Regions from separate parts of the Paenibacillus sp. FSL L8-0470 genome, predicted to be linked through region 2. Evidence: riboswitches for the same ligand, from Rfam matches in the RefSeq annotation. Region 2 holds a riboswitch; the other holds the start of a gene.
What was found. Region 2 has a riboswitch for thiamine pyrophosphate ahead of NST99_RS02020 (ABC transporter substrate-binding protein). Riboswitches for the same ligand answer to the same signal wherever they lie in the genome.
Positions count from the first base shown of each region.

Region 1: linked by a shared signal. The riboswitch ahead of NST99_RS14350 (ABC transporter ATP-binding protein) and the one ahead of NST99_RS02020 (ABC transporter substrate-binding protein) in region 2 are both predicted to bind thiamine pyrophosphate.

Region 1 is NZ_JBBOZM010000001.1:3,174,900-3,180,487, forward strand. Features, by position in the region: gene thiM (hydroxyethylthiazole kinase) at 16-813, opposite strand; gene NST99_RS14340 (ABC transporter substrate-binding protein) at 933-1,994, opposite strand; gene NST99_RS14345 (ABC transporter permease) at 1,991-2,767, opposite strand; gene NST99_RS14350 (ABC transporter ATP-binding protein) at 2,748-3,512, opposite strand; TPP riboswitch at 3,664-3,767, opposite strand; gene NST99_RS14355 (amino acid ABC transporter substrate-binding protein) at 3,916-4,749, shown strand; gene NST99_RS14360 (amino acid ABC transporter permease) at 4,804-5,472, shown strand; gene NST99_RS14365 (amino acid ABC transporter ATP-binding protein) at 5,485-5,588, shown strand, end outside.
Region 2 is NZ_JBBOZM010000001.1:428,624-434,211, forward strand. Features, by position in the region: gene NST99_RS02005 (ABC transporter ATP-binding protein) at 1-259, opposite strand, end outside; gene NST99_RS02010 (ABC transporter permease) at 279-1,040, opposite strand; gene NST99_RS02015 (thiamine-binding protein) at 1,037-1,330, opposite strand; gene NST99_RS02020 (ABC transporter substrate-binding protein) at 1,371-2,441, opposite strand; TPP riboswitch at 2,567-2,677, opposite strand; gene NST99_RS02025 (hypothetical protein) at 2,751-4,148, opposite strand; gene NST99_RS02030 (sigma-70 family RNA polymerase sigma factor) at 4,126-4,731, opposite strand; gene NST99_RS02035 (hypothetical protein) at 4,811-5,588, opposite strand, start outside.

The DNA.
Region 1 (5,588 bases), 2.7 Mb from region 2:
CCTTTGCCGCAAGAATTATAGTGTGAGCAGCTGTACCCGTGATCTCTCCTTGTAGGTGTCCGGTGTGACCAGGGACAGCTGGTTGAGGAATTCAATTTGGAAGGCGCCGGGGCCTTTAAGAGCTGTCCGTTCGGCTGCGAGCTCGGCCGCGACACCATAGAAGGAGAGCGCCTCGGCAGCCGCTTCCAGCCATGACCCGCCGCTGACCGCCAGAAAAGCTCCGACTACGGCGCTGAGCAAGCAGCCCGTACCGGTGACTTTGGTCAGGATGGGATCACCGTTGCTGACGACGTAGGTGCTGATGCCGTCGGTAATTATGTCATCTTTCCCGGTAATGATGACCACACATTCCAGCTTTCGAGCTGCTTTATTCGCCAAAGCGATGACATCGCCATCGCCCGCACCGGCATCAACGCCCTTGATGGCCCAGCTTTCCCCGGCAACATGGGCTACCTCAGCAACATTGCCGCGCAGGGCGGTAATGTGCAGCTGCTGGACCAGCTTATGCGTGACCTCGGTGCGGTAGGCGGTAGCACCGGCTCCAACCGGGTCCAGCACCAGCGGTACCTTATGGCGCCCAGCCGCTTGCCCGGCCAGCACCATCGAGGTGATGGCATGCTCGTTCAGCGTGCCGATGTTAAGCACGACAGCTCCCGACATCGCGGCGATGTCCGCCACCTCCTCATGGGCATCAGCCATGAAGGGTGAAGCCCCCAGGGCCAGCAGCCCGTTGGCGGTAAAGTTGGCCACCACAATGTTGGTGATGTTGTGCACCAGCGGATTGACTTCACGTAATTTAGCTAAATAACTCATTAGTAGTCCTCCTCAAAGTACCTCTGGATTAGTTCCCGTAACGAATGGTCCACGATATATGTCCCCTACAAAAGTCCCCATACATGAATCTCTAAACTTCGGCCCTTAGAATATAGCTCCTACAGATTAATAAAAGCTTCCTTGCTGTCCATTTCTCCGGTCAACAGTCCGTTCTCGGACAGCCACGTGTGCACGTTCTCCCAGGATTTCTCCTCCTGCTGTCCAAAAGGCAGTTTTCCTGCATCCATCAGCGGCAGAAGGATTTCCAGACTTTTTCTCTCGATTGCTTGGTCGAGCGGGGCGGTAGCGTCTTCGTGTGCAAACAATATTTCAAGTGCCTGCTGAGGCTGTTCCTGTACGAATTGCTGTCCTTTGCGTGCCGCATTCATGAACCTCCGGTAGTCCTCCTCAGAATCCAACAAGCTCTGTTCACTGGCAACAAGTACAAGCTCATAATAGTCCGGTACTCCGTAGTCCGTCGGATCGAATGAAGTGACGGGGTGTCCTTCTTTTTCCAATATCAATGCCTCATGATTTATAAATCCGCCGATAATGCCGTCTGCGCGTCCGGTAGAAAGGGCAGGAATAAGATCGAATCCAACATCAATCAGGTTCAGTGAAGCTGGATCGCCTCCGTCGTATTTGACCATTGTCCGGAGCATCGCTTCATACAAGGGAATGGAGGAGTATCCGGCATTTTTGCCTGTGAGCTCTTTCGGGCCGGTTATCCCGCTCTCTGCGGGGACCAGAAGATGATTGAGCGGATGCCTTACGAGCGCTGCGACAGATTTTACAGGTATTCCTTCACCCCGCGCCATTAGTACCTGTGGTTGGTAGCTGAGAGCCAGATCGACTTTGCCTGCGGCGACAAGCTTCAAAGCATCATTGCTGTCCGCCGGCATTTGAATGTCCACCTCAAGCCCTTCTTCGGCAAAATAGCCATTCTGCTGAGCAGCATACAGGAAGGAATGAACAGCGTTCGGATACCAGTCGAGCATTATAGTCAGCTTGTGTGGTTTGTCGCTGGAATTCTCTGAAGAAGCGGCGGAGGTATCCGGGTCTTTTGCGCTGGTGCAGCCGCTTAAGAGGGTAAGCAGGCACAATAACAAGAAGAAGTATGGAATAAGGCGGTGTATTTTCTTATGTGTGGAATGATTGCGATACAGCTTAGGATGGGTCATCGGTAAAATCCTCTTTTCTGCAAAATGAGTTTTTCGAGCACAGCGATACTGAGAAACAAGGCTACACCCAAAGCGGACAGCAGCAAAACGGCGGCGAACATTTCTGCACTTTGCAGATTGCCGGCCATCCGGCGGCTGAAATAACCAAGCCCCCGGCTGCCGCCCAGCCATTCCCCGATCGTCGCTCCGATCACACAGTAGACGATGGACAGCTTAAGTCCGGAGAAAAAGGAGGGCAGCGCCAGCGGAATTTGTGTCTTGCGCAGAATCTGCCAGCGGTTTGCCCCAAGCGTCAGGAGCAGGTCTCTGTACAGGCTGCCGCTTTGCCGCAGGCCGTCATAGACGGCTACCACAACCGGGAAAAAGGCAGTCAGAAAGACGACAGCAACCTTGCCCCACAGGGTATAGCCGAACCACATAATAAAAATAGGTGAGAGCGCGATCAGCGGAATGGTCTGGCTGATAATCAGCATGGGATAAAGTGCTTTGGCGAGCGGAGCGAACATATGCATGCCGGTACCCAGCAGTGTTCCGCAAACAACCGAGAGGGCAAACCCGGTCAGTGTCTCCTGCAACGTGGCGGGTAAATGCTCTCCGAACAGCAGCCCCCGCTTTTCAATCAGCGCTGTCCAGATTGCACTTGGCGCCGGGAGAATAAATGAAGGGATCATGTTCAGCTGTGCTGTGATCTCCCATGCCGCAATAAGCAGCCCCACAAGCAGTAGAAAGGGGCCATAAGTCCGCAGCTGTTTCTTATACCATAGAGCTCTCATGCAATCTACGCTCCAAATCCTCCCGCAGGGCAACAAACTGCGGTTCATAATTCATTTTGTAATGTCTGGGTCTTGGCAAAGTGACGATCAGCTCCTGCAGTCCGCCGCCAGAGCCGCCGGTCATCAAATAAATCCGGTCGCTGAGCAGCAGTGCTTCTTCAAGATCATGAGTGATGAACAGAACGGACTTATCGAGCCCGCCCCACAGCTCCAGCAGCCAGCGGTGCATCTCCCGTTTGGTGATCGCGTCCAGCGCTCCAAACGGCTCGTCAAGCAGCAGCAGTTCGTTGCCTGCAGCTAGTGTGCGCAGCAGGGCGACCCGCTGGCGCATCCCGCCGGACAGCTCCTGCGGATAAGCATTTTCCTTGCCGGAAAGGCCAAAGCGGTCCAGCATTCCGCGGATCCGGGCGAGTGCCTCATGCCGGCTGGAGTCCTGCTTCAGCTCCCAGGGAAGCAGGCAATTGTCCAGCACGGTCCTCCAAGGCAGCAGCAGATCCTGCTGCGGCATATAAGCGATCTGTCCAAGCCGCGGGCGTGTCGAAGGAGAGCAGCGTCCATGTACGGTTATTTCACCCCCGGATGGCTCTAGCAGGCCGGCAATGATTTTGAACAGTGTGCTTTTCCCGCAGCCGCTGGCTCCAACAACGGAAATGAATTCGCCTTGGCGGACGGTCATTGAAAGACCGGAGAATACCGGATTCCTAGTCGCTGCAAACGAATAAGCCAGGTTGGTTATAGTGAGCATATTGGAATGTGGAAACCTCCTACGGGCGTAGTTTGTTTGACGATACTTGTCTGATCGGCGGCAACAGCAAACACAAGAAAGACCCATTCATTTCCGGAGGAAATAAATGGGTCTGAACGTCACAGTCAGTTAGCTTAGTGCGGCTCCGCTGAACAATTCTGCTCCACTTCCCTCCGCTGGTATGATCCAGATCAGGTTCCAAGGGTCCGGAGCTTAAAGCTCCGTCTCAGTCGGCCGACTCCCCTAGTGAAATAACAGGTCAATATTGAATTTGCAATTGCTAATTAATATACCATATCCGGACTGAAGATGTAAAAAAATTGATGAAGCGGCAGTACTTTTGGGCAAGATAAGCAAGTGTCCATGCAGTGAAAATATAGGGATTTTGAAAGGGGATCATGTGATGAAGAAGCTTAGTCTGACTATCCTGCTGCTGCTAACCCTGCTTGCGGCAGGGGCATGCGGCAATAATAACAATACAGCGCCTGCGGCTACTGCCGCGCCCACAGAAGGAGCGGCGGCTCCGGCCGGGCAGAACTCACTGGAAGCTGTTAAAGCGAGTGGCAAGCTGCGTATTGGTACGGAAGGGACATATGCTCCGTTTACTTTTCATGATGCAGAGGGCAAGCTTACCGGTTTTGATGTGGAGATTGCCAAGGAGATTACGAAACGGCTGGGGGTGGAACCCGAATTTGTAGAGACCCAATGGGATGGCCTGTTTGCCGGCATGGATGCCAAACGTTTTGATACGATATTCAACGAGGTTTCGATCACGGATGAACGCAAGGTGAAATATGATTTCTCTGAGCCGTATATCGTCTCCAAGGGTGTGCTGATCGTGCGCGAGGATAACAAGGATATTACAGCCTTCGCGGACCTTAAAGGCAAGAAGGCAGGTCAATCGCTGACCAGTAACCTGTCCGATATCGCCCGGGAGAACGGTGCGGAGATCGTCGCTGTGGATGGCTTCAACCAGGCCATAGACCTGCTGACCTCGGGCCGGATTGATGCGACTGTAAATGACGGTTTGTCCTATCTCGACTTAAAGAAGCAAAAACCCGATGCGAAGATCAAGCAGGTGGATGAAACGGCCGAGGGATCGCAGAGTGCGGCAGTTTTCCTCAAAGGAAACGAAGAGCTGGTTAATGCTGTCAGCGATGCGCTGGCTGAAATGAAGAGCGATGGAACCTATCTGAAAATATCGGAGAATTACTTTGGGGCGGATGTGTCCAAATAACAAATGGAACTGGTGCGAAGATGCAGCCGAGTGTCCAAAAAGGATGTCTGAACGATGGATGACCGGAAAATTGGAATTTTCATGGATTCACTGCTGCCCCTGTTTAAAGCGGGGGTGGCTTATACCCTTCCGCTGGCGCTTGTTTCCTTCGCTCTTGGATTGCTGCTAGCTGTTTTTACCGCGCTGTTCCGTCTCTCCTCATGGAGAATCCCGAAGCTGATCGCCCGGTTCTACGTTTGGGTAATCCGCGGGACACCGCTGCTGGTGCAGCTCTTTATTATCTTTTATGGACTTCCGGCGGCAGGGATTGTGCTGGATCCTTTTATAGCCGCTGTAATCGGTTTTACACTCAGTGTTGGAGCCTATTCTTCGGAAATTGTCCGGGCAGCCATCCTGTCCATACATAAAGGCCAATGGGAAGCTGCCTTTTCCGTCGGAATGAGCCGGGGGCAGGCACTGCGGCGGATTATTCTGCCTCAAGCGGCGCGTGTATCGGTTCCGCCCTTGTCGAACTCTTTTATCAGTCTCGTAAAGGATACCTCCCTGGCAGCAAGCATTACGTATGTAGAGATGTTCAAAACAGCGCAGCAGATCACGGCGACCACCTACGAACCGCTGCTGCTCTATAGTGAGGCTGCATTATTCTACCTGCTGTTCTGCTCCGTGCTGTCCGCGCTGCAAAATGCCCTGGAACAGCGGTTTGACCGTTATTCGGCGAGATAAGGAGGAAATCACTTGATTGAAATTCGCGGCCTGCACAAATTCTTCGGTTCGCTACAGGTGTTAAAAGGTATCGAGCTCAGCATGGAGCATGGCAAGGTTCTGGTGATTATCGGGCC
Region 2 (5,588 bases):
CCGTTCCGGCATCCGGCAGCTCCAGGCCCCCGATAATATGGAATAAAGTGCTTTTTCCGCAGCCTGAGGGTCCGACAATCGAGACGAATTCCTGCGGCCGCACTGTAAGGGATACGTTATCCAGCACGCGGGTTTCGCGGCGGCGGTGGGTGAAGGTTTTGGAGATTCCTTTTACCTCAAGTGCAGGCGGTAAGGTCCTGGCTTCAGGAATGCCGGCTGCTTCAGTGCCGGATGGCGGGTTATCTGTAATATGCGGCATTGTCGGCCATCCTCCTTTTCTAGGAACTTTTGCGCGGCTTCCAGCGCACCAGCCATTTCTCCAGCAGCGCGATAAGTGCGAACAGCACAAGACTGAGCAGCACGATGATGGCAATGGCGACGAATACGCGGTCTGTGCGGTAAGCGGATTTTTGCAGCAGCATGTAGTAGCCGATGCCCTTGTCAGCTCCGATCCATTCCGCGACAACAGCGCCCATTACGGCGTAGGTGGCCGAAATTTTAAGCCCCGAGAACAGGGCGGGCAGGGAGCCCGGAAGCTCCAGCTTGGTGAAGATCTGCCATTTGTTCGCGCCGGCCATCTTCATATAGTTCAGCATGGTCCGGTCGCTTTGCATCAGGCCGCCCATGGCGGCGACTGAAACCGGGAAGAAGCAGACAAGTGTAATCAGGACAACCTTCGGCAGCAGCCCGAAGCCGAACCAGATAATCAGCAGCGGCGCGAGCGCAATCGAGGGCACATTCTGACTGAGAATGAGCAGCGGGTAGAGAGCTCTCTTGAGCCAAGGCAGCAGATGCAGCAGCAGGGCAACAATAAGACCCACGCCTGTGCCGATGGGGAAGCCGATCAGGGTAAGGCGCAGCGTAGCCGCTGTATGTGCCCAAATGCCGGAAGCATTGCCCGAGGTTTCCCGGGCGATATCGCTTGGGCTGGGAAGGATCCATGACTCGATATGGAACAGGGATACCGAAACTTGCCATAACCCCAGAAAAAAGACGACCGCCACAAGGGGCGGCCAAATCTGTTTCCAATACGATCTCACGGCCGGTATTTCTCCGTCAGTTTGTCCATGCTGATTCCATTCGGGTTATGGGCGATTTTGATCTGGGAGATGACGCTCGGACTGCCTGCGGCAATCAGCGCTTCATGCATCTGGCGCACAACCTCAAGCAGCTCGGTGATGTCGCCCTCCATCGTGGTCTCCAGCGGGTTCACCTGATGTTTTACACCGGATTTCTGAATCACTTCGATGGCTTTGTCCACGTAAGGAATCGAATCCTCGTTGTTCGGAGTTTTGGGAATTACCTGAATGCTTAGCAATGTATTGGCCACAATATATCAATCCTCTCAGTTTAAATCACTTCATCCTTAATCAGTTAGCTGGCAAAAACTCATTCGTAAATGTGCTTGGAACATCCAGCGGCTGATCGAGCAGCTTCAGGCCATACATCCAGTCGGCGTAATCCTGCCAGACCTCGCTCTTCTGCTCGCCCCAGCGGACGGCATCATCCTTGTATTTCGGGCTGAGCCATTTCTGGCTGGCCAGGACCAGCTTGGGGTCCAGCTCAGGAACAGCTTTGGAAAGAATGGCTGCGGCTTCCTCCGGCTGATCAATGGCGTATTGATAACCTTTCGAGGTAGCCTTAAGGAAAGTCTTCACCAGCTCCGGATGTTCGGCAATTTCCTTCTCGCTCGTAGTCAGTACCGGCGTGTAGTAATCGAGCTGGGGTGCATAATCCTTGAGGTAGAGCATGTCGAGCGGTTCTCCGCGCAGCTCCGCTTCAATCCCGGTCCAGGCATAGAAGATCCAGGCAAAATCAATGTCGCGTTTCACGGCGGTGAAGAAGTCCGCTTCACCGATGTTCACCAGCTTCACCTTTTTCACATCTCCGCCTTCGGGGTCCATAATGGCTTTCATGGCCGCTTCTTCGGCAGGGGAACCCCAGCCGCCGTAGGTTTTGCCTTCGAAATCCTTCGGTGTCTTAATATTGCGGTTTTTCGGTGCAGCGAACCCGGAGGTATTATGCTGAATGATAGCGGCGATGGACACAAGCGGCACCTTCTGCAGGCGGGCCAGCGTCAGTGCCTCTTGGGCACTGATGCCAAAAGCGGCTTCGCCCGAGGTAACCATCGTGTCGGAACCGGCAGCGCCCGGCTGCACGATTTCAACATCCAGCCCTTCCTCTTCGTAATAGCCCAGCTCTTTTGCCGCATAAAGCCCGGTATGATTCGTATTCGGCGTCCAGTCCAGCGCGACCTTGACCTTGGTCAGCTCCTTCGGAGCGTCCGTTGCTGCCCCGGCAGTGGTTTCAGGAGCAGCGGTGCTGTTCCCGGCAGTCTCTGCCGCATTCCCCCCGGAGTTCCCATTGCTATTGCCGCATCCGGCAATGGCAAAGACCAGCATGCAGGTGAGGCTGAGCTTTAATACTTTTGTGACTCCCATTTCTCTTCTTCTCTCCTTCCAGCAACCCTAGTCTTCCAAATTCTGAATAGTCCCATACAAAAAAGGTGCCCCGAGAATCGGGACACCAGTTACTTGCGCAAGGTTGTGGCTTGGGCCATAAACGGCCGTAAGCGATTGACGATTCCTACGCTGGCATTATCCAGATCAGGTATAAGGGTCAGTATCTTGTGGGATACAATCTCAGCCGGCCAATTCCAGCACCCCTGGTACTATGAAGTTATAGGTATTGCTGTGTTCTTACGGTGTATTATAGACGCCTGCTCCATAGTTGTCCAGTAGCAACTCTGCTTAGCTATCAAGCTTCAGCGGCAGGCGCCACGGCCCTTTGAGCAGAAAATGCGGCTCGGACAGCTTAAAACGCAGCTTATCCTCCCCGGGTTTTGTTTCTAAATGGAGGGTCTTCATCACGCCGTAGGTCTGGTCCATATTCACCCAAGAGAACGAGCTGTTGTCCGCCTGCCCCGGATAGCGAATAAGAAAATGCTTCAGCGTCCGCAGCTTTGCGGCATTGAAATTCACATTCACATCGACGCTGGCAGCCGTCTCGCCGGTACGTTCAATGCGGGTGAACTCTACCGGAAAGCCCGCGATTTCCGCGCGTGTGTGGAGCATTTGCTCCTGGCCGATATCAGGCAGCGGAATCTCTACTTCTGCAGATACAGCGTCATGATCTGAAACTTCAATATAAGGAATGAAGACCGTATAAGGCCAAGCGCCCGCCCCGGCAGTCTCATGAAACCGGAAGTCGGAAGGATAGGACATGGATTCAGGCTGCTCCAGTGCCGCCTTTTCTCCTGCTGCGTTCTCTATATAGAGACCTGATCCAGGGACCAGCGGCTCCAGTCCGTAAGCATGGACAGTCAGCCCGGATTCCGCCGTCAGAGTGGGCAATAACTGGACACGGACAAGCCCGCCGCCAAGGTCCACCGGAAAAGCAGTAATCCGCACATCCTGCTGTATATCGCTTGCGCCGAGTTCCCCGAGCTCCTCAGCTGTCTTCGGAGCGGTGAGCTGTAACGGACCAACGGTTGTGCCGACCAGATGCAGGGTTAGAAGATTATCCTTCTTCAGTTGCAGCGGTTGAGTTGAACTGTAGCTGCCGTACCACTCACTCTCCGAGGACGAACGCATGTAAGAGGTGAAAGTATAGCGGTTGCCGCCGATATTTGCCTCAAATTCGCTGACTTCAGGGACTTTCCGGCCGCGAAGCGTAATACTCCCGCCAAGCTCTTGCAGGAGAACGGCATCTACGGTCAGACTTCCGTCCCCCAGAGCAATATCATAGGGTTTGCCCAGCACATAGATCCGGTCACCGGGGCTGTTCTCCACGACGGTGCCGAAGCCAGGAAGGAAACTCAGCGCCTTTCTTAACCCGGCCTGTACCTCAGGAGAGAAGGCGAGCATACCGGCAGCAATGAGTATTACCGCTGCTGCGGCCGCGAAGATATTCCGCCTCCGGGATCTCCGGGCGAAGGAACGGACGGTGTGGACAGCGGCTTCAGGCTCCAGACGGGCAAGTGTACGTGCTTTGATGCGGGCGAGCGAAGCTGTCTCCTCTTCGTCTGCCAGGTGCGGACCTTGGTTAATCTCCGGCAGTACACCTAAGGCAAGCTCCGCATCACTGAAGTTCATAGAATCAATCATTCCGAACAGGCGCTGTTCCTCAATTTTCATGTCTTTGGCCATGTTGCGCCTCCTTTCCCTGACTCTCAGACAGGCCTAGCGCCTGCTTGAGCAGCGTCCGGCAACGGTATAAGCGGCTTTCGACTGCCTTTTTACTGAGACTGAAGGTTTGCGCAAGCTGATCAAGGCTCTCATAGAGGAAATATCTGCGCAGAAACAGGCTGCGGTCCGGTTCGCCCATCTGCTGCACGCAGCCGATCAATTCACTGGCCGTCTCGCGGGAAAGAACTTCCTGTTCGGCGGAAATTTCGTTCCGTGCAGCTCCGGCAGCAGCTGCTTCCCCGGTTCCGCCCCGGCGCAGCAGCTTGCGCCTCAGATCCAGTGCTTTGTATTTGGCCAGCAGGAACAGCCAGGTGCGGAAGGAGGCACGCTCGGGCTCATAACGGCTGATTCCGCTCCATGCCGCCATAAACACATCGCTCACACATTCCTCAACATCCTCCGCGCTTCCGGTGCCGGACAGAATACGCCGGACCAGTCTCTGCACATCGGGGCCAAAGAGATCAATCGCTTCTGCGAGTGCCTTTTTATCTTTGTTTTTGAACCGCCCGGCCCATGCCAGGCTGTCATTTGGATTGAACGTCATAGGCAACCTCCGGCGTATATACTATTCAATACTACGTCGCCCGAAGGGCAAATCACTCATGATAGTTTCCGGAAGCTTATCAATCCTTGGTATAAAATCTTTTTCTGCGGCGGCTGCGGATTCCGTTCCACAGCTCTTTCAGCGTCAGGAGGATGCTGACGAGGATCCCGGTGAAGGTGAGCAGCAGTGCCAAATATTCAAAAGGAGAGTATTCCAGCATTTTGCTCCATTCAATGCGTCCCTTCAAGTCTTCAATAACCTGGTTCATCCCGTAGATGCCGCTCACCACTGTAAAGACAGTCAGAATCATCAGCAGCGTATCCCGGCGTTTAGCCTGGAATTTCTCCTGGTACTGGAACAGGTCGTTCAGGGTCATTTTGACTTCATCAAAGAGGGCGTCATTGCCGTATACTTTGCGCAGCTGGATGAAGATCTCCCGGCCCTGCGACTGTGAAATCAGCTCCAGAAAATAAAACTTGGCCGAAAACTTGTTGATCAGGAAGATCAGATTTTCAATTTGATCATAATCGTGGTTGATACGCAGCCGGGAGTGGAGATTGGAAAGCTTCAACAGGACGATTTTGTGGAAAATACTAAGGAGCAGCCCGTAGTAATACTGCCCGTACATCTGATTGACCAGTGGAGTGGCTACCTCCGGTTCGGCCCGGCTCAGGCAGCAGAAAGTCTGCTCGTTGGTCATATAGTAGGTATCCGGCCCCCAGCGGTTGTACGAATGTGCCTGGCAGTACTCTTCGATATACTCGGGATCGCTGGCGCTGATATAGGGTTTTCCGTCCAGATTCAGCCCATCCAGCTGGGAGGCGCGGTAACGCAGCTCCACGCTGATCTCGTCTGCA